DNA from 2 places in the Azospirillum sp. A26 genome. Region 2 is predicted to be linked to the other one. Evidence: predicted binding sites of a transcription regulator. Region 2 holds the regulator's gene; the other holds the start of a gene.

Region 1 (14,450 bases), 490 kb from region 2:
CGCCCGGCGTCCCTTTCGGCATTTCCGAGTGCAACCTGTCCCGCTCCTTAACAGTACGTACCCAGTGGTGGTGCAACCCAGAAGGCGCGGCCCCGCGGCCGCCCGGGGCAAACGGGAGAGATTGTATGACATCAGCGACTCTGACTTCAGGGGCCACCCTGGGCAGCCAGCGGGTGTCGGAAGACGTGCGTTACCATGAGGACGCCATCCGACTCTTCGTGATCGCTGCAGTGTTCTGGGGCGTGGTCGGTTTCCTGGCCGGCACCTTCATCGCTCTGCAGCTGGCTTTCCCGGCGCTGAATCTCGGGCTGGAGTGGACGAGCTTCGGGCGCCTGCGCCCGGTCCACACCTCGGCCGTGATTTTCGCGTTCGGCGGCAATGTGCTGTTCGCCACTTCGCTCTATTCGGTCCAGCGGACTTGCCGCCAGTATCTCTTCGGGGGCGAAGGGCTGGCGAAGTTCATCTTCTGGAACTACAACGTCTTCATCGTGCTCGCGGCGCTGAGCTATGTCCTGGGCTTCACCCAGGGCAAGGAATACGCCGAGCCCGAATGGATCCTCGACCTGTACCTGACGGTCACCTGGGTGCTCTATGCGGTCCAGTTCATCGGCACGGTGATGACGCGGCGCGAGTCGCACATCTATGTGGCGAACTGGTTCTTCATGGCGTTCATCCTGACCGTCGCGATCCTGCACATCGGCAACAACATCAACATCCCGGTGTCGCTGTTCGGGATGAAGTCCTACACCTTCGTATCTGGCGTCCAGAGCGCCATGGTGCAGTGGTGGTACGGCCACAACGCGGTCGGCTTCTTCCTGACCGCCGGCTTCCTGGGCATCATGTACTACTTCGTGCCCAAGCGCGCCGAGCGGCCGGTCTATTCCTACCGCCTGTCGATCGTCCACTTCTGGACCCTGATCTTCCTCTACATCTGGGCCGGCCCGCACCACCTGCACTACACCTCCCTGCCGGACTGGGCGCAGACGCTGGGCATGACCTTCTCCGTCATGCTGTGGATGCCGTCCTGGGGCGGCATGATCAACGGCATCATGACCCTGTCGGGCGCCTGGGATAAGCTGCGCACCGACCCGGTCCTGCGTTTCCTGGTCACCTCGGTCGCCTTCTACGGCATGTCGACCTTCGAAGGCCCGCTGATGTCGGTCAAGCCGGTCAACGCCCTGTCGCACTACACCGACTGGACCATCGGCCACGTGCACTCCGGCGCTCTCGGCTGGGTCGCCTTCGTCTCCTTCGGCGCGATCTACTATCTCGTGCCGGTGCTGTGGAAGCGCTCGCAGCTCTACAGCATGCGTCTGGTCAGCTACCACTTCTGGACCGCCACCATCGGCATCGTGCTCTACATCACCGCCATGTGGGTGTCGGGCATCATGCAGGGCCTGATGTGGCGCGCCTACGACAACCTGGGCTTCCTGCAGTACTCCTTCGTGGAGACCGTCGCGGCGATGCACCCGTTCTACGTGATCCGCGCGATGGGCGGCGTCCTGTTCGTCACCGGCGCTCTCATCATGGTCTACAACCTGTGGCGCACGGCGAAGGGCGATGTCCGCATCGAGAAGCCCTATGTCACCACGCCGCACAAGGCGACGGTCGGCGCGGCCTGACGCTAGGGAAGGATGCGAGAAATGGCTCAGGATAAAAAGGGCTTCAGCCACGACCTGATCGAGCGGAATACCCTTCTGCTGATCGTGCTCGTGCTGATCACCGTGTCGATCGGCGGTCTGGTTCAGATCGTCCCGCTCTTCACCATCGAATCGACCATCGAGAAGGTGGAGGGGGTCCGCCCCTACTCCCCGCTCGAACTGGCCGGGCAGAACATCTACCTGCGCGAAGGCTGCTACAACTGCCACAGCCAGCAGATCCGTCCGTTCCGTGACGAGGTCGAGCGCTATGGCCACTACTCGCTGGCGGCGGAGTCGATGTACGACCATCCGTTCCAGTGGGGCTCCAAGCGCACCGGTCCCGATCTGGCCCGCGTCGGCGGCAAATACTCCAACGCCTGGCAGGTCGCCCATCTGGTGAACCCGCGCGCGGTCGTGCCGGAGTCGATCATGCCGACCTACGGCTGGATGAAGGATCGTCCGCTGAGCTACGGCGACATCGGCGACCACCTGAAGACGCTGAAGATCGTCGGCGTTCCCTACACCGACGAGCAGATCGCCAACGCCAAGGCCGACCTGGAAGCGCAGAAGAACCCCGACGGCGACACCGCCGGGCTGATGAAGCGCTATCCGAAGGCCGTGGTGGCGAACTTCACCGGCGAAAAGGCGGTCACCGAAATGGACGCTCTCGTCGCCTACCTGCAAGTGCTGGGCACCATGGTGGATTTCACCAAGTACCAGTCCAAGCAGTTGCAGCAGTAATCGGGGGAGGAATCCATGGACTTGGATTCGATCACGGTGATGCTTCGGTCCTTCTGGACGGTGTGGTTGATGCTGCTGCTGACGGGCATCCTGGTTTACGCCATGTGGCCCGGCAACCGCCGCACCTTCGACGACGCCGCCCAGATCCCGCTCAAGGATGATGGTCAGGAGCTTTAGACCATGGCACAGAATTACAAGGACGAGCTGTCCGGCGTCGAGACCACCGGCCACGAGTGGGATGGACTGCGCGAGCTGAACAATCCGCTGCCCAAGTGGTGGCTGTATCTCTTCTACGTCTGCATCGCCTGGGCGATGGTGTACTACGTGTTCTACCCGGCCTGGCCGCTGGGCAAGACCTACACGAAGGGCATCCTGGGATATTCCCAGCGCGAGGAGCTGGACACCAGGATGGCGGAGGCGAAGGCCGGCCAGGCCAAGTTCCTGACCGCCATCGCCGCCAAGTCGGTCGACGAAATCCAGAAGGACAAGGACCTGCTGGGCTTCGCGATGGCCGGCGGCCGGTCCTACTTCAACGAGAACTGCGCCGCCTGCCACGGCGCCGGCGGCCAGGGTGCCAAGGGCTTCCCGACGCTGGCCGACGACGTGTGGCTGTGGGGCGGCTCCTCGGCCGACATCTACAAGACCATCCAGCACGGCATCCGTTCGGATGACGGCGACACCCGCGGCACGCCGAACGTCGGCATGACCGCCTTCGGCAAGGACGGCATCCTCAACCGCGACCAGATCGATCAGGTCACGGACTATGTGCTGTCGCTGAACGGCAAGACCGCCGATGCGGGCAAGGCCGCCAAGGGCAAGACCGTCTATGACGAGAACTGCGCCGCCTGCCACGGCGACGCGGCCCAGGGTTCGGTTGCCGCCGGTGTCGACGGTGTCGGCGCTCCGCCGCTGAAACAGGCCAACTGGCTCTACGGCAGCGACAAGCAGACGCTGGTCGAGACGGTGACCAACGGCCGCGCCGGCGTCATGCCGGCCTGGTCCAAGCGTCTGGACGATGCGACGATCAAGTCGCTGGCCGTCTACGTCCACAACCTGGGCGGCGGCAAGTAAGCCAAAGTCCGGGCGGGCCATTGCGGAACCGACCGGAAAGGGCGTCGGGGAGGTCACTCCCCGGCGCCTTTTTCTTTGGGATTTCTGGTTCTCTGGGATTTTTGGGCTTCGGCCGGCCGGTTCGTTAACTTCCTGTCATTTGATCCATCGCAATGTCCCTGCGGCAATCGGTCGCCATAGTGTCCGCGATCAAACGCCGCCGACCAGTCGAAGGGCAGCCAGCGACATGAGCATCAGCACCACCACCGGAAACCGCCCCCTCCCGCCGAAACGCCCGAAGGCACCGCGCCAGCCGGGATGGTACATCCCCTGGATCTTCGTCGGCGTCTTCATGATCGTCCTGGCGGTGAACGGGGTGATGGTCCATTTCGCGGTGTCGAGCTGGACCGGGATCGAGACCGAGAACCACTTCATCAAGGGGCTCGGCTACAACAGCGATCTGGCCGGAGCCCGCGCCCAGGTGGAACGCGGCTGGCAGGTCCAGCCGGACTTCACCAGCACCGAACCGCGCAAGGGCGTGATCGCCATCACCGTCCGCGACAAGCAGGGTCAGGTCCTGAAGGATGCCGCCGTCACCGTGACGATGATCCGTCCGATCTCCGAGGGGCATGACAAGACCCTCTCGCTGCCCTATCTGGGCGAGGGCCGCTACGGCGCCGCGGTGGAACTGGACCTGGAAGGCCAGTGGGACATGCGCTTCGTCATCACCCACGCCAGCGGCGACTATCAGGACCAGAAGCGCGTCTGGGTGCAGTGAAGGCGGCGAACGAAGGCGCCGCGACCGGGACAGTCAGGGTGATGTCGAGATGACCGTCTGCCTCCATTGCGGACAAGAGCTTGGCGAGGGCGCGCAGGGTGGCGGCCTTGCCGCCGGCGATGGCGCCGGGCCGTTCTGCTGCACCGGCTGCGCCGCCGCCTACGACCTTGTCCGCGGGCTGGGGCTGGAGCGCTATTACGAGCGCCGCAGCGTCGATCCCACCGCCCGCCCGCTGCGTCCCGACGATGCCCCGGCGGTCGATTACGAACCGCACGCCCGCGACGAGCAGGACGGCAGCCGCAGCCTGCACCTGATGGTCGACGGCATGCAGTGCGCGGCCTGCGTCTGGCTGATCGAATCGGCGCTCAACCGCCAGCCGGGCGTCGGGCAGGCCCGCATGAACATGACCACGCGGCGGCTGACCGTGCGCTGGACGCCCGAGACGACCGACGCCAACGCGGTGGTCGGCACCGTGGCCCAGTTGGGATACCGCGCCGTTCCCTTCGACCCCGACCGGCTGGGCGGCGCCCAGGCCAAGAGCGAGAAGGAACTGCTGCGCGCCATGGCGGTGGCCGGCTTCGCCATGGGCAACGTCATGCTGCTGTCGGTGTCGGTCTGGGCCGGTCACAGCCAGGGCATGGGCACCGCCACCCGCGACCTGATGCACTGGATTTCGGCGCTGATCTGCATGCCGGCCATCGCCTATGCGCTGCGTCCCTTCGCGCGCTCGGCGCTGTCGGCCTTGCGCCACGGCCGCACCAACATGGATGTGCCGATCACCATCGGCGTGCTGCTCGCCACCGGCATGAGCCTGTTCGAGACCATCCACAGCGGCGAGCACGCCTATTTCGACGGCGGCGTCATGCTGCTGTTCTTCCTGCTGGTCGGCCGCTATCTCGACCAGCGCGCGCGCGGCCGGGCGCGGTCGGCGGCCGAACAGCTGCTGGGCCTGCGCGCCAATGCCGTCACCATTCTGAAAGAGGACGGCACCAGTGCCGTGGTGGCGCCGGAGCAGGTCGTCCCCGGCACCGTCATCCTGGTCGCGGCCGGCGAGCGCATCCCCGTCGACGGCCGGGTGTCCGACGGCGTGTCCGACCTCGACACCGGCCTGATCACCGGCGAGACGGTGCCGGGCACCGCGCGGCCGGGCGATCAGGTCTTCGCCGGCACCCTCAACCTGACCGCACCGCTGCGCCTGACCGTCACCGCGGTGGGGGAGGGCACGCTGCTGGCCGAGATCGTCCGGCTGATGGAGGTGGCGGAGCAGGGCCGCGCCAAATATGTCGCCATCGCCGACCGGGTGTCCCGCCTCTACGCTCCTGTCGTCCATCTGACCGCGCTGACCACTTTCGCCGGCTGGATGCTGCTGGGCGGGGTGGTGTGGCAGGACGCGCTGATGAACGCCATCGCCGTGCTGATCATCACCTGCCCCTGCGCGCTGGCGCTGGCGGTGCCGGTTGTGCAGGTGATCGCCAGCGGCCGGCTGATGCGCCAGGGCACGCTGCTGAAGAGCCCGACCGCACTGGAGCGGCTCGCCGCCATCGACACGGTGGTGTTCGACAAGACCGGCACCCTGACCGAAGGGCGCCCGGTGCCACAGCTCGACGGGCTGTCGGCGAAGGGGCTGTCAGCGGAGGATCTGGCGCTGGCCGCCTCGCTCGCCGCGGCCAGCCGCCACCCGCTGGCCCGTGCGCTGGCCGCCGCCGCGCCCGAGGTGCCGGTGGCAGCGGGCGTGCGCGAGATCGCCGGCGCCGGCCTGTCCCTCCAGACGGCGGACGGCGAGGTGCGGCTGGGCAGCCGCCGCTTCACCGGCGCGCCGCTGGAGGCGGAGGATGCCGCCGGTCCGGAGCTGTGGCTGGCCCGTCCGGGCGAGGAGCCGCGGCGGATCGTCTTCCTCGACGCCCCGCGCCCGGATGCCGCCGCGGTGGTGGCGGCGCTGAAGGCGCGCGGGCTGGAGGTGAAGCTGCTGTCTGGCGACCGCCGCGGTGCCGTGGCGGCGGTGGCGGAGCGGCTGGGCATCGCCGACTGGCGGGCCGAGCAGACGCCGGCCGACAAGACCGCGGCGCTGGCCGAACTGGCCGGGCAGGGCCGCACCGTGCTGATGGTCGGCGACGGGCTGAATGACGCCCCGGCGCTGGCCGCCGCCGCGGTGTCGATGTCGCCCTCCACCGCGGTGGATGTCAGCCAGACCGCGGCCGACGTGGTGTTCCAGGGCCGGCTGCTGCGCCCGATCGTCGAGACGGTGGAGGTTTCCCGCCGGTCCGGCCGTCTGGTCAGGCAGAATTTCGGGATCGCCCTGGTGTATAACCTGTGCGCCGTGCCGCTGGCGATGGGCGGCATGCTGACGCCGCTGCTGGCGGCGCTGGCGATGTCGTCGTCGTCGCTGATCGTCATTCTGAACGCGCTGCGGCTGGCCCGCGGCGCCGTCGTCAAGGATCTTCCCGTGCGGGACATCGCCGTTCGGGAACTGCCGGGTAAGGATTCGGGTGATGGACGAGCTTCTCTATCTGATCGCGATTGCGCTGAGCCTGGGCGGGCTGGGGCTGGCGGCCTTTCTGTGGGCGCTGAAGTCCGGCCAGTTTGACGATCTGGACGGGGCGGCCCACCGCGTCCTGTTCGACGACGACCTGCCGTCAGCACCCCGCGCGGGCGGTGAGCCGGCCAAGCCGGCGGAGGCCGTGCGCGGGCAATAGTGCCAAATCTCGTATGGGCATAGAAAAGGTTGTATGCGTGCAAGGTTGCGATTCTGAGCGATTGCCACCAATATGGGCCCATGCGGAATGAAAGGCTGGGTTCCTCCATGCCACCTTTTGATACGGTTCGCGCTCGGGAAAAGAGCGCTGCGACGGAAATGAATCCCTGCGGGGCCTGTCCCGTGCGCAGCCTGACGGTGTGCGCCGCGCTGGAACCCGAGGAATTGCGCCGTCTTGCCGACATTCTGCAGAATGTGCGCATCGATGCCGGCCACACCCTGTTCGCCGAGGGCGACGCATCCGATGCGCTCTACAACGTCACCTCCGGGACGGTGAAGCTGTACAAGCTGCTGCCGGACGGACGCCGCCAGATCACCGGATTCCTGGTGACCGGCGATTTCCTCGGGCTGGCGGTCAACGACAGCTATGCCTACACCGCCGAATCGGTGACCAGCGCCTCGCTCTGCCGCTTCCCGCGCAAGAAGATCGATGCGCTGCTGGAGGAATTCCCCAAGATGCAGCGGCGCCTGTTCTCGATGGCGTCGAACGAGCTGGCCGCCGCGCAGGACCAGATGCTCCTGCTCGGCCGCAAGACGGCGAAGGAGAAGATCTGCTCCTTCCTGTTGATGCTGTCGCAGCGCGCCGCCCGCCGCGGCCACAAGGAAAACCCGGTCTTCGTGCCGATGAGCCGGGCCGACATCGCCGACTATCTGGGCCTGACCACCGAAACCGTCAGCCGCACCTTCACCCAGCTGAAGACCGCCGGGGTGATCTCGCTCCAGGAAGGCAACAAGGTCCTGATCGCCGACCTCGACGCGATGTACGATCTGGCCGAAGGGGCGTGACGCGGCGCCTCGCGCTTTCGCGGGGTGCAGGCGTGTCTGGCAAATTTTCCACGGATTTCACGGATTAGAAAACGGATTTCACGGATGTTCCTCCGCAGGGCTTGTGCCTGCCGAGGAGCATCCGCGCCGGCAAGCCATAGGAAAATCCGTGTAATCCGTGTCGATCTTGCCGGCCGCGCCCGCAAGCCGGCAAGAATACGGCGCGCGTTACTCCCGCCCGACCGGCCGCAGTTCGAACAGCAGCCAGACCAGCATCGACACCACCAGAATGGCGCCGGCCTGATGAGCGGCGGCGATGGGCGTCCACACCACGGTCAGCAGCGTGGCGACGCCCATCGCGATTTGCAGCAGGACCATCGCGCCCGACGCCAGCGCCGCGCGGCCGGCGCGTCCCGGCAGGCGGGCGTTCAGGACACGGGCGGCCAGCACCAGGACGACCACGCCGGTCAGGATCGCCAGCGTGCGGTGGATCAGCTGGATCGCCGCGGTGTTCTCGACCGGGTTGAGCCACCAGGGGGTCAGCGTGTCGACCTCCGGCGGAATCCAGTGGCCGTTCATCAGCGGGAAAGTGTTGTAGGCGAAGCCGGCATCCGACCCGGCGACGAAGGCGCCCCAGACGATGGTGACGGCGACCAGCCCCAGCGCCCAGCCGGTGTGGCGGCGCAAGGACGCCGATTCCGGCCGCCAGCCCGCCATCGGCAGCGGATCGAGCAGGCCCAGCGCCGTGCGCAGAAGCAGGGCGTAGATCAGGATGGCGGTGCTGAGATGCAGGGCCAGCCGGTAATGGCTGACGTTCGGCGAATCGACCAACCCGCTCTTCACCATGAACCAGCCGATGCCGCCCTGGAGCCCGCCCAGCAGGAACAGGCCGGCCAGCTTCGGCCACAGCTCCGACGAGATGCGGCCCTGCATCCAGAAACGCAGGAAGGGGATCAGGAACACGAACCCGATCAACTGGCCCCACAGCCGGTGGAACCACTCCCACCAGAAGATCGACTGGAAGCCGGCCAGATCCATGTGGCTGTTGTAGATGCGGAATTCCGGCGTCGCCTTGTACAGGTTGAAGACCCGGTTCCATTCCGCCGAGGACAGCGGCGGCAGGATGCCGATCAGCGGCTTCCATTCCACCATCGACAGGCCGGATTCCGTCAGCCGGGTGATGGCGCCGATCACGGCCATGGTCAGCACCATGGCGGCGCAGACCAGCAGCCAGACGGCGATGGGCCGGTTCGGATTGGGGCGGGTGGCGGCGGCGAGGCCGTCGGAGGCAAAGGCGGTCAAGGCGGCATTCCGGAGCGCGGCGGTGGGATGTCCGCAAATGTGGGGCGAACATCCCGTCCCGTCAAACGGCTCGTGCCCGGCGCCTGCCGGAATGCTGGATCGGGCTTCGATATCGGAGCCTGATATCAGGCCAGGATCAGGGGGTGCCGTCCTCGGTGGTGACGCCGGTCTTCGGCTGGGCGGTCTGGCTCTGGAACAGCGCCTCCTCGGCCGCGCGGCGGGCGACGAGGCCCGGCAGCTTGGTCGGCGTGCCGTTCACCGTGGCATAGACCCAGCGGCCGAACTGGCCGGCGGCGTCGGCATAATTGCCTTCGTTCAGCAGTTTCAGCAGGGTCGAGCTTTGCAGGCTGCCGGCGCCGAGGTTGAAGACGAAGGAGGCCAGCGCGCCGCGCTGGTCGTCGTTCAGCGGTACCGTCACCAATGCGTCGACATGGCCGGCGGCCTGGGCCAGGTCGGACGCGAGGAAGGCGTCGGCCTGCTCGACGGTGATGGTCTGCCCCATCGTCACGCCGGCGGTATGGCCGTATCCGATGGTGGGAACGCCGGCCGGGCACAGATAAGCGTTGAGGTAGAGACCTTCGAAATGCTTCACGAGATCGACCGCGGCTTGGCAGACCGGCTGGATGGTCATGGATGGAACTCCCGGTTGGCGCGCCGGGCGTGGTGGTACCGCCCGTATCGGCGGCGATCCTATGTGAAATACGCGTGAAGCGGGAAGTGTGGATTTGAACTTGTCGCGAATTGCAAGGATGTGCGGCGGAGAGTGCGCGGCAGGGGAACTGTGCGCGAGATCGGGGCGAAAGACTCACGGTGACAGGGTCTGGGCGGCGCCGAACAGCACGAACAGAGCGAAGAGCAGGGCGAACAGACCGGCGATGGTGGTGAACTCCAGAAGAGCCTCCACCAGCCGGCTCTCATGCTCCCGCCACCGTGCCCGCTTGCCCGATCCCGGAGCGGAGGCGATTCGGGCCGCCCGCTTGTGTTGGAGGCGGTCGGCCGCATGAGTACCGGTCCAGCCGTCCGCCTGCCGCTTCGCCATCATCCCGCCCTCCACCTTATCCAGTGCCGATTTCTCTAAAATTTTAGGAAATTCCGCCGGATGGCGCTGTGACGGCAATCACAGGCGTGACGTGCGGGAGGCGGGGGAGCGGTTGGGGGGATTGGATGGATTTGGCAGTGCCCGGTTCCGCCCTTTCGCTGTGCCGGCGATGCGTCCGCTGCCGGAAGGGGCGGTTTCTTCGTGACCGTTTGAAGAAATTTGCCCGCGCCGGCTGTCTGCCGCAATGTGGGAATATCATTTTGAATCAATGTGCTATAGGCAGGATCGGATGAGTGTTGCAGACATTTGCGGCAAATTCCGAAACGAGCCTCTTGAATCCACAATCCGCTTCGATTAGCTGTCTGGCACTCGCCGGGCTGGAGTGCTAACAGCCGCCGCCCGCGCCAATTTCCGTCAGTCAGAACCAAGCCTTGATCCAAGGAGGCATTCCATGAAGTTCCGCCCGCTGCACGACCGCGTCGTCGTCAAGCGTCTGGAGTCCGACACCAAGACCAAGGGTGGGATCATCATCCCCGACACGGCCAAGGAAAAGCCGCAGGAAGGCGAGATCATCGCCGTCGGCCCGGGCGCCCGTGACGAGTCGGGCAAGGTCGTGGCGCTGGACGTCAAGGCCGGCGACCGCATTCTGTTCGGCAAGTGGTCGGGCACTGAAGTGAAGATCGAAGGCGTCGATTACCTGATCATGAAGGAATCGGACATCATGGGCGTCATCGAGGCCTAAGTCCTCCGCCCGTACCCTTCGAAATTTACACGTTAAAGGAATCGAGACATGGCTGCCAAAGACGTCAAGTTCGGCCCCTCCGCGCGCGAAAAGCTGCTGCGTGGCGTTGACATCCTCGCCGACGCCGTGAAGGTCACGCTGGGCCCGAAGGGCCGCAACGTCGTGATCGAGAAGTCCTTCGGCGCTCCGCGCATCACCAAGGACGGCGTGTCGGTCGCCAAGGAAATCGAGCTGGCCGACAAGTTCGAGAACATGGGCGCCCAGATGGTCCGCGAGGTCGCCTCGAAGACCAACGATCTGGCCGGTGACGGCACCACCACCGCCACCGTCCTGGCCCAGGCCATCGTCCGCGAAGGCGTGACCAAGGTCGCCGCCGGCCTGAACCCGATGGACCTGAAGCGCGGCATCGACATCGCCGTCGCCGCCGTCGTCGCCGACATCCAGGGCCGCGCCAAGAAGGTCACGACCAACGACGAGATCGCCCAGGTCGGCACCATCTCCGCCAACGGCGAAGCCGAGATCGGCAAGATGATCGCCCAGGCGATGGAGCGCGTCGGCAACGAGGGCGTCATCACGGTGGAAGAGGCCAAGAGCCTGGACACCGAGCTGGACGTCGTCGAGGGCATGCAGTTCGACCGCGGCTACCTGTCGCCGTACTTCGTGACCAACGCCGACAAGATGGTCGCGGATCTCGAGAACCCGTTCATCCTGCTGCACGAGAAGAAGCTGTCGGGCCTGCAGCCGCTGCTGCCGGTTCTGGAAGCCGTCGTCCAGTCCTCGCGTCCGCTGCTGATCATCGCCGAGGACATCGAGGGCGAGGCGCTGGCCACCCTGGTGGTCAACAAGCTGCGCGGTGGCCTGAAGATCGCCGCCGTCAAGGCCCCGGGCTTCGGTGATCGCCGCAAGGCGATGCTGGAGGACATGGCCATCCTGACCGGCGGCCAGGTCATCAGCGAAGACCTCGGCATCAAGCTCGAGAACGTCACGCTCGACATGCTGGGCACCGCCAAGAAGGTCGTGATCTCCAAGGAGACCACCACCATCGTCGACGGCGCCGGCGACAAGGCCGACATCGAAGCCCGTTGCGGCCAGATCCGCGCCCAGGCCGAGGAGACCACCTCGGACTACGACCGTGAGAAGCTGCAGGAGCGTCTGGCCAAGCTGGCCGGCGGCGTCGCCGTCATCCGCGTCGGCGGTGCGACCGAGGTCGAGGTGAAGGAGCGCAAGGATCGCGTTGACGACGCGATGCACGCCACCCGCGCCGCGGTGGAAGAGGGTGTGGTCGCCGGCGGCGGCACCGCCCTGCTGTACGCCACCAAGGCCCTGGACGCCCTGACCCCGGTCAACGACGAGCAGCGCGTCGGCATCGACATCATCCGCCGCGCCCTGCAGGCCCCGGTCCGTCAGATCGCCTACAACGCGGGCACCGACGGCTCGATCGTGGTCGGCAAGCTGCTCGACCAGAACGACGCCAACTTCGGCTACGACGCCCAGAAGGGTGAGTTCACCGATCTGGTCGCCGCCGGCATCATCGACCCGGTGAAGGTGGTCCGCACCGCCCTGCAGGACGCGGCCTCGATCGCCGGCCTGCTGATCACCACCGAGGCGATGATCGCCGAGAAGCCGGAGAAGAAGGCTGCTCCGGGCGGCATGCCGGGTGGCATGGGCGGCATGGACGACATGGGCTTCTAATAGCCTGACGTCCGACCGTCCTTCGGTTCGGAAAGGGGCGCCTCCGCAAGGGGGCGCCCCTTTCCTTTGCCCGGATGGCCGGGACGGAGGCGGAGCGCCACCCTGTTCCTGAAACGCCCCAACCCTGAAAAGTCAAGGTGAAGTCCGCCTTGCTTTGCCGCGGTCGCCTCCCAATAATCCGCCCCTCTCTTGCCGGGCACCCCAGCGTGGGGCGCCGGCCTCCTGACTTCCGTATTTTTAAACGAGGGCCTGTTCCATGCGCTCCTTCGAGGGCCAGCATTCCGACAACGTCGCCATCAAGCGCACCCGCGAGCAGAAGCAGCGCCAGCTGGTTCAGCTCAAGGAGCAGCTGGCGACGCTGAAAGCCCACGCGGCCCCCGCCATCCGTGAAGCGTTGGTCAAGCGCATCGCCGAACTCGACGCCGAACTGCGCCAGCCCGTCAAGCCTGCCCGCGAGGGCCGTGAAGGCCGCGAGGGCCGAGGTGAGGGCCGTGGCGAGGGTCGGGGGGGCGAAGGTCGTGAGGACGCGCCGCGCCATCCCCGCCGCGAAGCCCGCGCAAGCGTCTTCCGTGCCGAGGACAGCAGCGACCGCAGCGCCGCCGTGACCGCGGCGAGCGTCTTCGCCTCGCCCCGCCGCCGCAGCTGAACGCACGGGACAGCGCCATGCCCGCCGACCGCACCGCCTCCGTCAAGGGATCCCGTCTCGCCGATCAGGCCTGGCTGCTGATGATGCTGCCGCCCCTGTTCTGGGCGGGCAACGCGGTCCTGGGGCGTGCGGTCGCCGGGTCGGTGCCGCCCATCGGGCTGGCCTTCTGGCGCTGGTTCCTGGGCATGCTGGTGGTGCTGCCCTTCGCCTGGCCGCATCTGCGCCACGACATCACGCCGATCCTGGCGCGGTGGAAGAGCGTGCTGCTGCTGGGCACGCTGGGCATCGGCATCTACAACACCCTCCAATACATCGCGCTCAACACGACGACCGCGCTGAACTGCGTGATGCTGCAATCGTCGATGCCGGTGATGATCGTGCTGATGAGCCTCGTCCTGTTCCGCGACCGGATCGGGGCGATGCAGGGGGTGGGGATCGCGGTCTCGCTGGTCGGCGCGATGACCCTGATCTCGCACGGCGATCCGGGAACCCTGCTGGGGCTGGAACTGAATGCCGGCGACGTCTGGATGCTGGCGGCGGTGGTGATCTATGCCGCCTACACCACGCTGCTGCGCCGCCGGCCGGCGATCCACGGGCTGAGCTTCGTCGTCGTCACTTTCGCCATCGGTGCGGTGGAACTGCTGCCCTTCTACATTTGGGAAAGCCTGAGCGGCCATCCGGTCCAGGCCAGCGGCATCACGCTGCTGGCGGTCGGCTACACCGTGCTGTTCCCGTCCATCGCCGCCTATCTCTGCTTCAACCGGGCGGTGGAGCTTCTCGGTCCCAACACCGCCGGCCTCGCCATCCATCTGGTGCCGGTCTTCGGCAGCCTGCTGGCCATCCTGTTCCTGGGCGAGCAGCCGCACCTCTACCATGGGATCGGCATCGCCCTGATCGCCGCCGGCATCCTCCTGGCGACCCGCCGCCGCGCCTGAGCGGCCACGGGATTACAGCCGGAAAGTCTGCGCGGAACGTTAAATTCCCGCGAAGATAATTTTTGAACCCGGCGATCACAACAAACGATCCGGATGGCTTTTCTTGTCTTGTGATAAAGTTCAGCCAGCGTTGCCTGTCGGCGTGTAGATCGTCCGGGTGCTGAGTTTGCGAAAATACTTGGAGCATTCGCCGTTTGGTTTCGGGTTGTACCGTGGGATAGCGCTTTGATCGGCGTTCTTGTTGAAGTTTTCGCCGGTGTAGTATCCCTGGTATCCTTTTAGACAGGTCCGCTATCCCTCGCGATTGCAGCGGTCAATAAGGGATGACCGCTAAAATGTCGGTCATGGCGGCGGTTCGAACACGGATC
Region 2 (14,450 bases):
GAAGACGATCAGGTTCAGGCCGGGCGCGAAGATGTAGATCGGCAAAGCCAGCAGATTGACTGCCAGCACCAGCAGCAGGAAGCGCAGCGCCGTCGCCAGCTCCTCCAGCCAGCCGGCCTGGCGCGGGGCGGGCAGGCCGGGGTAATGCCGCGCCTCCACCCGCTCCACCACCTCGTCGAGGAAGAAGCTCGACACCGTGCCGACGGTGGCCGGGAACAGCAGCCACGCCAGCACCAGCACCCCCAGCCCGCCCATGACGTCGATGGTGGCGTCGATCCAGCCATAGCCGGTCAGCGGCGTCGCCGACAGCGCCCACGAGGCGCCGACCGCCAGCAGGGCATAGGCGAGCAGCGAGACGAACACCCCGGTCCACACCACCCGGCGCACGCGCGGGTCGGACAGCTGGGCGAAGGCAAGCACGAGGGCGCGGATCATCGGCGGTCCGTAAGGCGGCAAGGAAGGGCGGCGGGACATGGCCGCCGCCGCCCGCATATCTACGGTGGCCGGCGGCCGGGTTCCAGTCCCCCCCGTGCCGTCCTGCCGCTCTCCCGTTACGGCGCGGGGCTGAACACCAGCGCGGCGTTCGTCCCGCCGAAGCCGAAGCTGTTCGACAGGACGTGGCGGATGCGCCGCTCCTTCGGCCGCAGCGGCACGAGGTCGAGGTCGCAGCCCTCCGACGGCGCTTCCAGGTTCAGGGTGGGCGGGGCGACCTGATCGCGCAGGGCCAGGATGGCGAAGATCGCCTCCACCGCACCCGCCGCGCCCAGCAGATGGCCGGTCGCCGATTTGGTCGAGGACATCGAGAGCGCCGCCGCCGCCGGGCCGAACAGGCGCTTGACCGCCGCGATCTCCACCGGGTCGCCGGCCGGGGTGGAGGTGGCGTGGGCGTTGACGTAGTCGATGGCGTCCGGCGCCAGCCCGGCCCGCTTCAGCGCGGCGCGCATGGCGCGGAAGGCGCCGTTGCCGTCCTCCGCCGGGGAGGTGATGTGGTAGGCGTCGCCCGACAGGCCATAGCCGGTGACCTCGGCATAGATCGTCGCCCCGCGCCGCTTGGCGTGCTCCAGCTCCTCCAGCACCAGCACGCCGGCGCCTTCGCCCATGACGAAGCCATCGCGCTCGCGGTCCCAGGGGCGCGACGCATGGGCCGGGTCGTCGTTGAAGCCGCTGGACATGGCGCGGGCGGCGCAGAAGCCGGCGATGGCGAGACGGCAGATCGTCGCCTCGCTGCCGCCGGCCAGCATGACGTCGGCATCGTCCATGGCGATCAGCCGGGCGGCGTCGCCGATGGCATGGGCCCCGGTCGCGCAGGCGGTCACCGCGGCATGGTTCGGTCCGCGGAAGCCGTAGCGGATCGAGACATGGCCCGACGCGAGGTTAATGAGGGTCGACGGCACGAAGAAGGGCGAGATGCGGCGCGGCCCCTTCGTATGCAGTGTCAGCGCCGCGTCGGCCAGGGCCGGCAGGCCGCCGATGCCGGAGCCGATCATCACGCCGGTGCGCTCCTGCGCCTCCGCGTCCGCCGGGCGCCAGCCGGCATCGGCCACCGCCTCTTCCGCGGCGGCCAGCGCCAGCAGGATGAAGCGGTCCATCTTGCGCTGGTCCTTGGGCGGCACCACCGCATCGGCATCGAAGGCGGCCTCGCCGCTGTCCGGCACCTGTCCGGCGATGCGGCAGGGCAGGTCGGCGACATCGATCCCACCGGCATCGACCCCACGGATCGCGCGGATGCCGCTGCGGCCGTCCAGCATGGCGCGCCAGCTGGGGTTCACCCCGGCCCCGAGCGGCGTGACCGCGCCCAATCCGGTGACCACGACTCGTCTCATTCGGTTTCGTCCTTTGCCCATGTCGTCTTTGCGGGGATGGTGAATTCCGGGCGCAGCCGCTCCGGTTGGATCGCTTCGCCGGTCGTCCTGTCGACCAGCACCGGTTCGACCCGCCGTCCTGTTTCCCTGTCGACGATCCGGAACGCCCCGCCGGGCGGCAGCCAGCGGCTGCCCCAGTCGGCCATGGCGATCAGCACCGGCAGGAAATCCCGCCCCTTGCCGGTCAGGTGATAGGCGTGGCGCAGCGGGCGGTCCCGGTAGGGCCGTTTCTCCAGCAGCCCGGCCTCCACCAGAGCCTGGAGGCGGCGGGTCAGCATGTTGGTGGCGAGCCCGATGCTGCGCTGGAACTCGTCGAAGCGGGTCAGGCCCAACATCGCGTCGCGCAGGATCAGCAGGGACCACCATTCCCCGACCTCGTCAAGGCTGCGGGCGATGGGGCAGGGAACGTCGCTCAGGCGGGTGCGTCGCATGGCGGCGACTGTCGCACGGTCACTTTCATCATGCAAGTGATGGGGGACGCTTCGCCATGGGCACCTCAAAGGCCCTTTCCCCTCCCCAGGGGGAGACAGGGCTATCCGCTGCGGCCAGGAAGATCGCCCTCGGGAGCATCGGAAGTGCTCGCCCGAGCCGCACTTGTGATGCGGGCGGCGGCGGCTATACTCGCGCCGCAACATCGCCCCGACCGCAAGATTCTCCAGGAGAGCCCATGGCCACGTCCACCCCCGATGCCACTCAGGATGCCGCCTACGACGTCACCGGCATCGGCAACGCCATCGTGGACGTGATCGCCCACGCCGACGACGCCTTCCTCGCCGCCAACACCATCGAGAAGGGGGCGATGACGCTGATCGACGCCGCCCGCGCCGAGGAGCTTTACGGCCGCATGGGGCCGGGCGTGGAGGTCTCCGGCGGCTCGGCCGGCAACACCATGGCGGGCATCGCCATGCTGGGCGGGCGCGGCGCTTATATCGGCAAGGTCGCCAGGGACCAGCTGGGCGACGTGTTCCGCCATGACATCCGCGCGGCCGGCGTCGCCTTCGACAGCGCGCCGCTGCTGGGCGGGGCGCCGACCGCCCGCTGCCTGATCCTGGTCACGCCGGACGCCCAGCGCTCGATGAACACCTATCTCGGCGCCTGCGTCGAGCTGGGGCCGGAGGACATCGACGAGGCGCTGATCGCCGGCTCGCAGGTCACCTATCTGGAAGGCTATCTGTGGGATCCGCCCCGCGCCAAGGAGGCCTTCCGCAAGGCGGCGGAGATCGCGCACGCCGCCGGCCGCAAGGTGTCGCTGTCGCTGTCCGACAGCTTCTGCGTCCACCGCCATCATGCCGAGTTCGTCGATCTGGTGGAACGCCATGTCGACATCCTGTTCGCCAACGAGCATGAGATCGGCGCCCTCTACGGCACCGACAGCTTCGAGGACGCGCTGGCGGCGGTGAAGCGGCTGGGCAAGACGGCGGCGCTGACCCGTAGCGAGAAGGGCGCGGTCATCGTGTCGGCCGGCGAGGTGGTCGAGGTGGCGGCCGAGCCGGTGGAGCGGGTGGTCGACACCACCGGTGCCGGCGACCTCTATGCCGCCGGCTTCCTGTTCGGCCACACCCGCGGCCTGTCCCCGGCGGTCTGCGGCCGTCTGGGCGCCGTCGCCGCGGCGGAGATCATCAGCCATGTCGGCGCCCGGCCGGAGGTGAACCTGCGCGAGCTGGTCGCCGCCAAGGGCATCCTCTAACCTGCGATTTGCGCCTCAGATCGCGACAACGTTGCCGGCCGCACTGCATTTTGCAACTGCGGCCGGTTCTCGTTCCGGTCCGGTCTTCTTCGGTTCAGCCGGCTCAGTTCAACTGGTCATCCACCACCGGCCGCTCCGGCACGGTGACCCGGGCGCACAGCAGCGCCAGCGCCGTCCCGCTGTCGGGGGCGGCCACCGCCCAGCGCTCCGGCCGGTCGGGACGCGGGACGGTCAGCAGCCACAGCCGGTCCTTTTCGCCGAACCGCTCGGTCATCAGCGTGTATTCCCGCGGCCCCTGGCGGCGCAGGTCGTTCAATTGGCTCTGCAATTCCGCCGCCTGGGCGTTGCGCACGGATATCGCGTCCTCCAGCTGGCGCAGTTCGGTTTCCTGCCGGCGCAGGTCGCGCCGCAGGGAGTCGGTGGTCTGGGCCAGCTCCGTCCGTCCATGATGCAGCTGCGACCGGCGGCGCTGCACCGACGCGATCCGGTAGCCGATCCGCAGGATCGACACGGTGCCCCAGCTGAGGCAGGCCATCATGATGACCATTTCCAGCACCAGCAGCAGCGGCGTCTGCATGCCCATCGGTCCTCCGCTCCTTCGGCACGCTCCTTGCTGCGTGCGTGACTGCCGGGATTGCAGCAACCGGCGTGCCAGGGCGGGTACCGGCATTTGCGGCGGACTTCGACGGACTTCGACGGGGGAGGGGGTGTGATGGAGGTGGTGCGGACGATTCTCAGCTCGGCGGTGCCGCTGGTGGCGGCGCTGGCCGTGCTGTGCCATCTGTGCTGGGTCGGCATCCGGCGCAGCTGGGAACGGGTGGCCGGGCTCGACCGGCTGCGCCAGTCGGTGCGGCCGCTGAAGGAACGCCAGCGCGCCGAGACGGAGGCGCTGGCCGACATGGCCTGCCGGCTGGAGGAGGCGAGGGGCCGTCTGACCGCCGCCGAACTGCGGGTCAGCCATCTCCAGCGCCAGATCGACACGCTGGACAAGGAACCGCCGGTCTTCCTGCACGTCCTCGGCCCCCCCGGTGGCAACCGGCGCGGCTTCAAGGCGGAGGCGAAGTTCGACACCGTTGTCGCCGCCGCCGCCCGCGCCGCCGGCAAGCCGGTGAACCCGGCCTGGCGCTATGGCAACCGGGTCGTGGTGCATGCGCTGGACATGGCGTCCGCCCGGCGCGAGGCGGACCATGTCTTCCCGCAGAAGGGCGGCTATCAGGTCTTCTTCCACGCGGCGGTGCACTGACCCCCTGCCCGGTTGCCGTTTTTCGCAAAAGCCCACCGTTTGGAGAAATAATTCCTATAACCTCTCCGCAATGCCCACCCATTCGCGGAGCCACGCCATGCCCCTCGACAGCCGTACCCTCGCAAACGACCAGTTCCCGGTGTGGGCCGAAGAGCCGCCGGTGCCGTCGGACGGCTCTCTGGTCCCCGGCTCGCAGTTCCATGAGGAGCAGTGGATCATGGCCGCCGGCATGCTGGCGCGCGGCAGCAGCTTCCTTTATGTCGCCCGCGCCATGGGATGCAGCCGCACCACCCTCTGGCGCGCTTACTACGGCTCCAAGGATTTCCGTCACAGAGTGTGGTGGGAGCGGCAGGCGTTGCGCCGCGAGGCCGACCTGCGCCTCTCCTCGCTGCGCAGTCTGGTGGTCGAGCAGATCGAACGGCTGGTCTCCTCCGGCGATCCGTCCACCGTGCGCTGGCTGGCCGACCGGCTCGGCATCCTCGACGGGCTCGCACCACAGCCGGCGCAACGGCCGCAGCCCCCGCAGCCGTCGGAAGACCTGTCTGCCACCGACCCTGCGGCTGACCCTGCCGCAGACCTTATCGCCGACCTCGACGACGACAGCATCCCCGGCGCCTTCCGCGAACGCACCCCGCCCGATCCGCGCGCCGTCGCCGCCATCCTCGCCCGCCCGGAGGCGGCGGGGCCAAAGGGCGTCTATCCCTATACCCTCAACCCCGACGATCCCTATCCAACCCTCGGCTCGGCGCTGGAACGCCGGGGCAAGGCCGCCTTCGACCGTCTGTAAGGCGGACAAGATGGAACATCGGCCGGAAACCGTTCCACGCCGTTCCACCCCTCCCGCCGGCCCCGTCACCGGAAGCGACCCCCCAAAAGGCCGGCGCTGCGGTCTTCCGCCACGGCACCGGCTCGGGTAAGCTGCCGATCCCGCCGCCCATCCTGACAGATTGCCCCTCCATGCAAGTCTACCTGCCGATTGCCGAGATGTCGGTCAACGCGCTGCTGGTGCTCGGCATGGGCTGGCTGGTCGGCTTCCTGTCGGGCATGTTCGGCGTCGGCGGCGGCTTCCTGATGACGCCGCTGCTGATCTTCATCGGCGTTCCCCCGGCAATCGCCGTCGGCACCCAGGCCAACCAGCTGGTCGCCGCCAGCGTGTCCGGCGTGCTCGCCCACTGGCGGCGCGGCAATGTCGACGTGAAGCTGGGTGTGGTGATGCTGGGCGGCGGCGTGGTCGGCACCGCGGTGGGGGTGTGGATCTTCGGCATCCTCCAGCGGCTGGGCCAGATCGACATCGCCATCACCCTGTCCTACGTCTTCTTCCTCGGCACCATCGGCGGCATGATGCTGGTGGAAAGCAGCCGCGCCATCCTGCGCCGCCGGGCGCCGACGGCCAAGCGCGGCAAGCTGCACCGCCACATCTGGCTGCACGGCCTGCCCTTCAAGATGCGCTTCCAGCGCTCCAAGCTCTACATCTCCGCCCTGCTGCCGGCGGGGATCGGGGCGGTCGGCGGCATGCTGGTGGCGATCATGGGCATCGGCGGCGGCTTCCTGCTGGTGCCGGCGATGATCTATCTGCTGAACATGCCGGCCGGTCTGGTCGCCGGCACCTCGCTGTTCCAGATCATCTTCACCACCGCGGCGGCGACCCTGCTCCAGGCCGCCACCAACCAGACGGTGGACGCCATGCTGGCGCTCCTGCTGCTGATCGGCGGCGTGATCGGCGCGCAGTTCGGCACCAGGGCCGGCACCCGGCTGCGCGGCGAGACCGCCCGGATGGCGCTGTCGATGATCGTGGTGGCGGTGGCGCTGAAGCTGGCCTGGGACCTGTTCTCCCGTCCCGACGACCTCTACACCCTGACCATGGGGCTGCACTGATGGCGGCGGGCATGACCGAACGCAGGCCAGCCAAGCGCCGGCCCATCAAGCGCAGGCTGGTGCAGGCCGCCGCGGCGCTGGCCGGGCTGCTGCTGGGCGGCACGGTGGCGGCGACGGTGTGGGCGCAGCAGCTGGTCGCCGACCTGTCGAGCCACCTGATCGCCATCACCACCGGCTTCACCGGCACGGAGGTCGTGCTGTTCGGCACCACCGACGGGGCGGGCGACGTCGCCATCGTCGTCACCGGCCCGCGCTCCCCCGCCACCGTCCGTCGCAAGCAGCGGGTGGCCGGCATGTGGATGAACACCGACAGCCTGCGCTTCGACCAGGTGCCCAGCTTCTACACGGTGGCGGTCAGCCGGCCGCTCGACCAGCTGGTCGGCCGCCCGGTTCTGGAGCGCCACCAGCTGGGCCTGCCGCAGCTGCAGCTGCCGGCCGATCCCACCCTGCCGCCGGAGGAGCTTGCCGCCTACCGCAGCGCGCTGATCCGCAACAAGCAGCGCCAGGGGCTCTACGCCATCTCCATGGGGCAGGTCGCCTTCCTGGGCGAACGGCTGTTCCGCACCAACATCTATTTCCCGGCCAATGTCCCGACCGGGCTGTACAATGTCGAAGCCCTGCTGATACGCGACGGCGAGGTGGTCAGCGCCCAGACCACTCCGCTGGTGGTGTCCAAGATCGGGTTCAGCGCCGAAGTGTCGGACTTTGCGCGCAACCGCCCGGTCATCTACGGGGTGGTCGCCGTCCTCGGCGCCATCGCGGCCGGCTGGGCGGCCGGCGCCGCATTCCGCCGGGTCTAAGCCGAGAGGGTGACAGAGATGACCGACACGACGCAGCCGACGACGCCCGACACGCAGCAGCCCCCCGCCGCAAAACCGGTGCGCATCTTCCTGGTGGTGGTCGACGACAGCCCGGAGCTGAAGGTGGCGCTCCGCTATGCCTGCCTGCGCGCCCGCAAGTCGGGCGGCAAGGTGGCGCTGCTGACCGTCCTGGAAAAGGGCGAGATGCAGCACTGGCTGGCGGTGGAGAACCTGATCCGCGAGGAACAGCGCGCCGAGGCGGAGCAGATGCTCCAGAAGCTGGCGCGCGAGGTCAACCAGCTGACCGGCACCCTGCCGGCGCTCTATGTCCGCGAAGGCAACCGCACCGAGGAGGTGCTGGCCCTGATCGGCGAGGAGCCGAGCATCTCCATCCTGGTGCTGGCCGCCGGCACCGACCCGGAGGGGCCCGGCCCGCTGATCTCCTACTACACCGGCCGCGGGCTGGGGCGGCTGCACATCCCGCTGACCATCGTCCCCGGCGGTCTCAGCAACGAGGAACTGGACGCGATCACGTGAACGGGGCACGCAGGTAAGGATAGGCGCCGCGCATGCCGGATGCCGAATACCCACACAACCGGGGTCCTTGATCCGCCCGGCGTTTCGGCCCAGATTTCCCCCAATCGTGCCGCAGCCCAATCCTGGGCGCGCCGGCGGTTCCATTCCGCCGCCGATGGAGGACCAGACCATGTTCATTCAGACCGAGCAGACGCCCAACCCGGCGACTCTCAAGTTCCTGCCGGGGCGTGACGTGCTCGGACGCGGCACCGCCGACTTCACCAGCCGCGAGGATGCCGCCCGTTCGCCGCTCGCCCAGCGCCTGTTCGAGATCGAGGGTGTCGTCGGCGTCTTCCTGGGTGCCGACTTCATCACCATCACCAAGACCGATGCGCGCGACTGGTTCCTGCTGAAGCCGTCGATCCTCGGCGTGATCATGGAGCATTTCACCGCCGACCGCCCGGTCCTGCTGGAGGACGGCGGCGACGGCCATGCCGCGGCGGCGAACGCCGACGACGAGGAGATCGTCGAGCAGATCAAGGAGCTGCTGGACACCCGCGTCCGCCCGTCGGTCGCCCAGGACGGCGGCGACATCACCTTCCAGGGCTTCGAGCGCGGCGTCGTCTATCTGGCGATGAAGGGGGCCTGCTCCGGCTGCCCCAGCTCCACCGCCACGCTGAAGCACGGCATCGAGAACATGCTGCGCCACTACATCCCCGAAGTGGTCGAAGTCCGCGCGGTCCAGTAAGGATTTGGGAATGCCGGCCTGCCCTTGATGTGGCGGGCCGGCATACCCATGCTGGCTGCATGATCATCTCCGCCAGCTACAAGACCGACATTCCCGCCTTCTACGGGCGCTGGTTCCTGAACCGCCTCGACGCCGGCCATTGCCGGATGGTCAATCCCTATGGCGGCCAGACCTACCGCATCGACCTGACCCGTCCGGCGGTCGACGGCCTCATCTTCTGGACTAAGAATCTGGGACCGTTCCTGCCCGCGCTCGACAGCGTGGCGGAGCGCGGCTTTCCCTTCGTCGTGCAATACAGCATCACCGGCCTGCCGACCGCGCTGGAGCGCTCGGTCCCCGCCTGGGAGACCGCGGTCGGCCATATGGCACAGGTGCGCGGGCACTGGGGGCCGCGTGCCGCGGTCTGGCGCTACGACCCCATCGCCCTGACCGACGCGACGCCGCCCGCCTGGCACCGCGAGACCTTCGCCGCCATCGCCCGCTCGCTGCGCGGGGTGACCGACGAGGTGGTGGTGTCCTTCCTCCAGCCTTACCGCAAGACCGCCCGCAACCTCGCCGCCGCCGGCATCGGCTGGCGCGATCCGGAGGGGGAGGAGAAGCGCGCGCTGCTGGCGGAGCTGGCCGGGATCGCGGCGGGGGAGGGGATGACGCTGACGCTCTGCACCCAGCCGGACCTCGTGGACACGCCCGGCACGGCGCCGGCCCGCTGCGTCGATGCGCTGCGGCTGTCCGATGTCGCGGGCCATGCGATCGCCGCGCGGGAGAAGGGCAACCGGCCCAGCTGCCTGTGCGCCGAAAGCCGCGACATCGGCGACTATGACAGCTGCCCGCACGGCTGCGTCTACTGCTATGCCGTCGCCGACCGCGGCAAGGCCCAGCAACGCTTCGCCGCGCACGATCCTGAAGGGGAGTTTCTGGTCGCCCGTTGACGGGGAAGACCGGTCCTTACGGGCAGACCTTCCGCACCGTCTCCACCAGCTTTTCCGGGTTGAACGGCTTCACCAGCCAGCCGGTGGCGCCGGCTTCGCGGCCGGCGGACTTCTTGGCCGGATCGGCTTCGGTGGTCAGCAGCAGGACCGGGGTGGCGCGGTTGGTGGCCGAAGCGCGGATGGCGCGGGTCAGCGCCAGCCCATCCAGGCCCGGCATGTTCAGGTCGGTGATGATGCAGTCGAACTTGCGCTGGTTGACCAGGGCGAGGCCGGCAGTGCCGTCCGACGCCTCCGCCACCTCATAGCCGGCGCCTTTCAGCGTGAACCCGACCATGTCGCGGATGGTCTTGGAATCGTCGACGGTCAGGACGCATTTGGGCATGGAACGCGGCTCCGGTTGCTCGGCCGAAAGAGTTATGGGAAAGGCCTAGGCAATTTCCCGCCGACCGTCAACCGCTGGCGTACCCTATTCCGCACAACAAGGAAGCCCCCGGCCCGTCGGCGGCGCCGCTGAACCGGGGGCTTTGCAGAGGCTGTACGGTTACGCCTTCGTATCGACGTGCTGGCCGCCGGCGTCACCGCCCTTGGCGACACCGACCATCGCCTCGCGCAGCAGGCGGCCGTGGATGGTGTAGCCGGGCTGGAGAACCTGCACGACGGTGCCGGCGGCCTTGCCGGTGTTCTCGATCTCGAACATCACCTGATGGAAGTTCGGGTCGAACGGCTCGCCGGCCGGGTCCAGCTTCTTGATGCCGGCGCGGTCGAAGGCGGCGAACAGCTGGCGCTCGGTCGCCTCGACGCCGACGGCGAGGCCCTTCAGAACATCGTCCTGCTCGCGGCCCTCGGCCGGCACGGCGTCGAGCGCGCGGCGCAAATTGTCGGCGACCGACACCAGCTCCTTGGCGAAGCTCGACACGGCGAACTTGCTGGCGTCCTCGCGGTCGCGCTGGGCACGGCGGCGGGTGTTCTCCGTCTCCGCCATGGCGCGCAGAAGCTGGTCCTTCAGGCTGGCGACCTCGGCCTCCAGCTTGGCGACGCGGTCCTCGGGCGAACCGGCATCCGTCTGGTTGGCGGCGGTGTCGGCGGTGGCCTCGGTCGGCTCCACCGTGGCGTCGGCGGGCTTGTTCTGCTCTTCGCTCATGGTTTTCTCAATTCTTGCTTCGTCAAAAGGCGGAGTTGGTGAGGGTGGTGGTCAGCCGATCAGCCGGCTGACCACCTTGGCGGTGTAATCGACCAGCGGAATGATACGGGCGTAATTGATGCGGGTCGGGCCGATGACGCCGATGGCGCCGATCACCTGTTCCCGGCTGTTCTGGAAGGGGGAGATGATCATCGAGCAGCCGGAATGGCTGAACAGGACGTTCTCGGCGCCGATGAAGATCTGCACGCCGTCGCCGCGACCGGTGGCGTCCAGCATGCGCAGCATCGTCTCCTTGGTCTCCAGCGCCTCGAACAGGCCGCGCACGCGCTCCAGATCCGACAGCGCGGTGACGTCCTCCAGCAGGCGGGACTGGCCGCGGACGATCAACTGGCCGGCGTTCGACCCGCCGCTGCCGGCCCAGGTGGCCAGACCGGCGGCGACCACCTTGCGCGACAGCTCGTCCAGCTGGGTCTTCTGCTGCTCGATCTCCTGCAGGACCTCCTGCCGAGCCTCGTCCAGCGTGCGCCCGGCGAGCTTGGCGCTGAGGAAATTCGAGACCGTCTGCAGGGTGGAGGTGGGGACCCCCATCGGCACCTCGATCACCCGGTTCTCGACCAGCCCGTCCTCGTTCACCAGGACGACGAGGGCGCGGCCGGGGCCGAGCGACACGAACTCGATGTGCTTGAGCGGCCGGTCGGTCTTGGGCGCCACCACCAGGCCTGCGCAGTGCGACAGGCCGGACAGCATGGTCGACGCCTCGCCCAGCACGTCGGCGAAGGCGCGGCCGGAGGCGGAGCATTTCGCTTCGATCGAGGCGCGCTCGTCCTCGGTCAGCGACCCGATCTCCAGCAGGCCGTCGACGAACATGCGAAGGCCGGCATCGGTCGGGATGCGGCCGGCGGAGGTGTGCGGGGCGTAGAGCAGCCCCTGCTCCTCCAGGTCGGCCATCACGTTGCGGATGGTCGCGGGCGACAAGGCCATGCCAAGCCGCCTGGAGATCGTGCGCGAGCCGACCGGCTCCCCCGACGCCACATAGGCGTCGACGATCAGCCGGAAAATCTCGCGCGATCGCTGGTTCAGCTCGTTGATCATGGACTGGGGCGGTCGTGCTCTGTTCGGGCCGGTCGGTTGCGGAACGCGGGTTCCGTCAACCGGTCCGAATTTAGGCAGGTCCGACCGCCGAATCAACGTGCGGGGCGAAGATGCCCCACCGGCATGCCCCCATTGGGATGCGGGCGGCATGCAGGCATGTGACCGCCCTTACTGCTCCGCCAGGAAGGCGCGGTACTGGGTGGCGATGGCGCCGACCGCCGCCTCGTACAGGCGCTGGCCATGTTCGGGACGGGCAAGGCCGGGGGCGGAGCCGATGCGGCCGTCGGGATAGCGGCGGCGGAAGTCGCGGGCATCGTGGAAGCCGCCGGCCGGCGCCTGTTCCGGTTCCATCGCCGCGCTCTTGATCGAGTCGGGATAGGCGTACTGGGTCAGCGACACCTCGCTGGGGGTGGCGTGCGAGCCCTCCTTGCCCTGGTACAGCTCGCGCGACAGCCGGCCGACCTCGCCATTCTCCCACCAGTTCACCAGGGTGCAGCGCAGGTCCGGCGCGTCACGGCCGCGCAGCGCCCGGTTCTCCGCATAAATCTCGTAGAAGGCGGCGCGCAGCGTGGCGATGTTGCCGCCATGGCCGTTGACGAAGAAGAAGCGCTCGAACCCGTGTTCGGCCAGCGAGCCGACATAGTCGCGCAGCAGCGCGATCAGGGTGGACGGCTTCAGCGTCATCGAGCCGGGGAATTCCATGTGGTGGACGGCCATGCCGACCGGGATGGTCGGGCCGACCAGCGCGCCGGTGGCGTCGCCGACGCCCTTCGCGATGACCTCGGCACAGATGGCGTCGGTGCCGACCAGCCCGTTCGGTCCGTGCTGCTCGGTCGAGCCGATCGGCATGATGATGCCCTTGGAGGTCTTCAGATAGCTTTCGACCTCGGCCCAGGTGCTCAGGTGAAGCTGCACGGTGGCTGATCCTTTTCGACGATGCGTGCCGGAAATGCGGCCGGGAATGCGTTTGCCTTCATGTTAGGCGGCCGGCGGGCCGGGACAACCGCTCCCTGCGCCGGGCGGGCATGACGGGGCCGTTGGCTGGGCTTTGTTCATCCCGCGCTGGCGCATTGGTCTCATGGTGACTACAATCGCGTGTACCATGCCCTAATGGGCGTCTGTTTCGGGGTGCGGTGGTGGTTGCGCGTGTCAACACGGTGGCGTTTCAGGGCATCGAGGTGCTGGGGATCGACGTCCAGGTCCAGATGTCCGGCGGAATCGTCGCCTTCACCGTCGTCGGCCTTCCCGACAAGGCGGTGGGCGAAAGCCGGGAGCGGGTGCGCGCCGCGCTGCACGCGCTGGGACTGGCGCTGCCGGCCAAGCGCATCACCGTCAACCTCGCTCCCGCCGATGTGCTGAAGGAGGGAAGCCATTTCGACCTCCCCATCGCGCTCGGCCTGCTGACGGTGATGGGGGTGCTGCCGGATGCGGAGATCGCCCGCTATGTGGCGCTGGGCGAACTGGCGCTGGACGGCGCCTTGACCCCGGTGGCCGGTGTGCTGCCCGCCGCCATCGACGCGCTGGCCAACGACCGCGGCCTGATCTGCCCGGCGGCTTGCGGCGGGGAGGCGGCCTGGGCCGGTCCCGACCTCGACGTGCTGGCGCCAGCCAATCTGCTGGCGCTGATCAACCATTTCAAGGGCACCCAGGTGCTGACCCCGCCCAGGCCGCGGATGCAGGAACAGGACGCGCCGCCGCCCGACCTGCGCGACGTGAAGGGCAACGAAACGGCCAAGCGCGCGCTGGAGGTCGCCGCCGCCGGCTCGCACAATCTGCTGATGATCGGCCCGCCCGGTTCCGGCAAGTCGATGCTGGCCGCCCGTCTGCCCGGTCTGCTGCCGCCGCTCGACCCGGCGGAGGCGCTGGAGGTGTCGATGATCCACAGTGTCGGCGGTCTGCTGGAGGACGGTCGTCTGCTGCGCCAGCGCCCCTACCGCGCCCCGCACCAGTCGGCCAGCCTGCCGGCGCTGGTCGGCGGCGGCACGCGGGCGAAACCAGGCGAGATCTCCCTGGCGCACCAGGGCGTTCTGTTTCTCGACGAGTTGCCCGAGTTTCCCCGCGCGTTGCTTGAGGCGTTGCGTCAACCGCTGGAGACCGGCAAGGCGGTGGTCAGCCGTGCCAACCACCATGTGACCTACCCGGCGCGTGTCCAACTGGTGGCGGCGATGAACCCCTGCCGCTGCGGCCATCTCGACGACGCCTCGCTCGCCTGCGCCCGCGCGCCGAAATGTGCCGCCGACTATCAGTCGAAGATCAGCGGCCCGCTGTTCGACCGCATCGACCTGCACATCGACGTGCCGGCGGTCAGTCCCGCCGACCTCAGCCTGCCGCCCCCGGCGGAGGGCAGCGCCGCCATCGCCGCCCGTGTCGCCGTCGCCCGCGCCATCCAGGCGGAACGCTATGGCGGCTTCGGTCCTTACCCGGCCGGTCGGGCGGTGCGGACGAATGCCGAGGCAGACGGCGAACTTCTGGAGAAGGTGGCCTCCCCCGACGCCTCCGGCCGCGCCCTGCTGACCGAGGCGGCGGAGCGGCTGAAGCTTTCCGCCCGTGGCTACCA

What was found. The regulator HrcA, encoded in region 2, represses chaperone genes, less so after heat shock. The targets are predictions, from matches to a motif close to GTTAGCACTCNCCNNNGGNGAGTGCTAAC.
Region 1: the regulator HrcA is predicted to act here: its motif matches at 10,429-10,457, upstream of groES (co-chaperone GroES).

What each region holds. Positions count from the first base shown of each region.
Region 1 is NZ_CP170472.1:2,884,880-2,899,329, forward strand. It holds gene ccoN (cytochrome-c oxidase, cbb3-type subunit I) at 126-1,622, shown strand; gene ccoO (cytochrome-c oxidase, cbb3-type subunit II) at 1,644-2,381, shown strand; gene ABNQ39_RS14465 (cbb3-type cytochrome c oxidase subunit 3) at 2,397-2,558, shown strand; gene ccoP (cytochrome-c oxidase, cbb3-type subunit III) at 2,562-3,452, shown strand; gene ABNQ39_RS14475 (FixH family protein) at 3,679-4,209, shown strand; gene ABNQ39_RS14480 (heavy metal translocating P-type ATPase) at 4,259-6,793, shown strand; gene ccoS (cbb3-type cytochrome oxidase assembly protein CcoS) at 6,699-6,902, shown strand; gene ABNQ39_RS14490 (Crp/Fnr family transcriptional regulator) at 7,085-7,747, shown strand; gene ABNQ39_RS14495 (COX15/CtaA family protein) at 7,955-9,028, opposite strand; gene ABNQ39_RS14500 (lysozyme) at 9,165-9,659, opposite strand; gene ABNQ39_RS14505 (hypothetical protein) at 9,834-10,070, opposite strand; gene groES (co-chaperone GroES) at 10,519-10,809, shown strand; gene groL (chaperonin GroEL) at 10,858-12,501, shown strand; gene ABNQ39_RS14520 (hypothetical protein) at 12,758-13,147, shown strand; gene ABNQ39_RS14525 (DMT family transporter) at 13,165-14,082, shown strand.
Region 2 is NZ_CP170472.1:2,394,220-2,408,669, reverse strand. It holds gene ABNQ39_RS12130 (EI24 domain-containing protein) at 1-435, opposite strand, end outside; gene fabF (beta-ketoacyl-ACP synthase II) at 552-1,823, opposite strand; gene ABNQ39_RS12120 (winged helix-turn-helix transcriptional regulator) at 1,820-2,293, opposite strand; gene ABNQ39_RS12115 (adenosine kinase) at 2,530-3,549, shown strand; gene ABNQ39_RS12110 (hypothetical protein) at 3,653-4,132, opposite strand; gene ABNQ39_RS12105 (hypothetical protein) at 4,262-4,792, shown strand; gene ABNQ39_RS12100 (hypothetical protein) at 4,890-5,579, shown strand; gene ABNQ39_RS12095 (sulfite exporter TauE/SafE family protein) at 5,750-6,667, shown strand; gene ABNQ39_RS12090 (TIGR02186 family protein) at 6,679-7,467, shown strand; gene ABNQ39_RS12085 (universal stress protein) at 7,486-8,004, shown strand; gene ABNQ39_RS12080 (NifU family protein) at 8,174-8,731, shown strand; gene ABNQ39_RS12075 (DUF1848 domain-containing protein) at 8,791-9,660, shown strand; gene ABNQ39_RS12070 (response regulator) at 9,677-10,042, opposite strand; gene grpE (nucleotide exchange factor GrpE) at 10,202-10,801, opposite strand; gene hrcA (heat-inducible transcriptional repressor HrcA) at 10,853-11,893, opposite strand; gene ABNQ39_RS12055 (creatininase family protein) at 12,062-12,808, opposite strand; gene ABNQ39_RS12050 (YifB family Mg chelatase-like AAA ATPase) at 13,030-14,450, shown strand, end outside.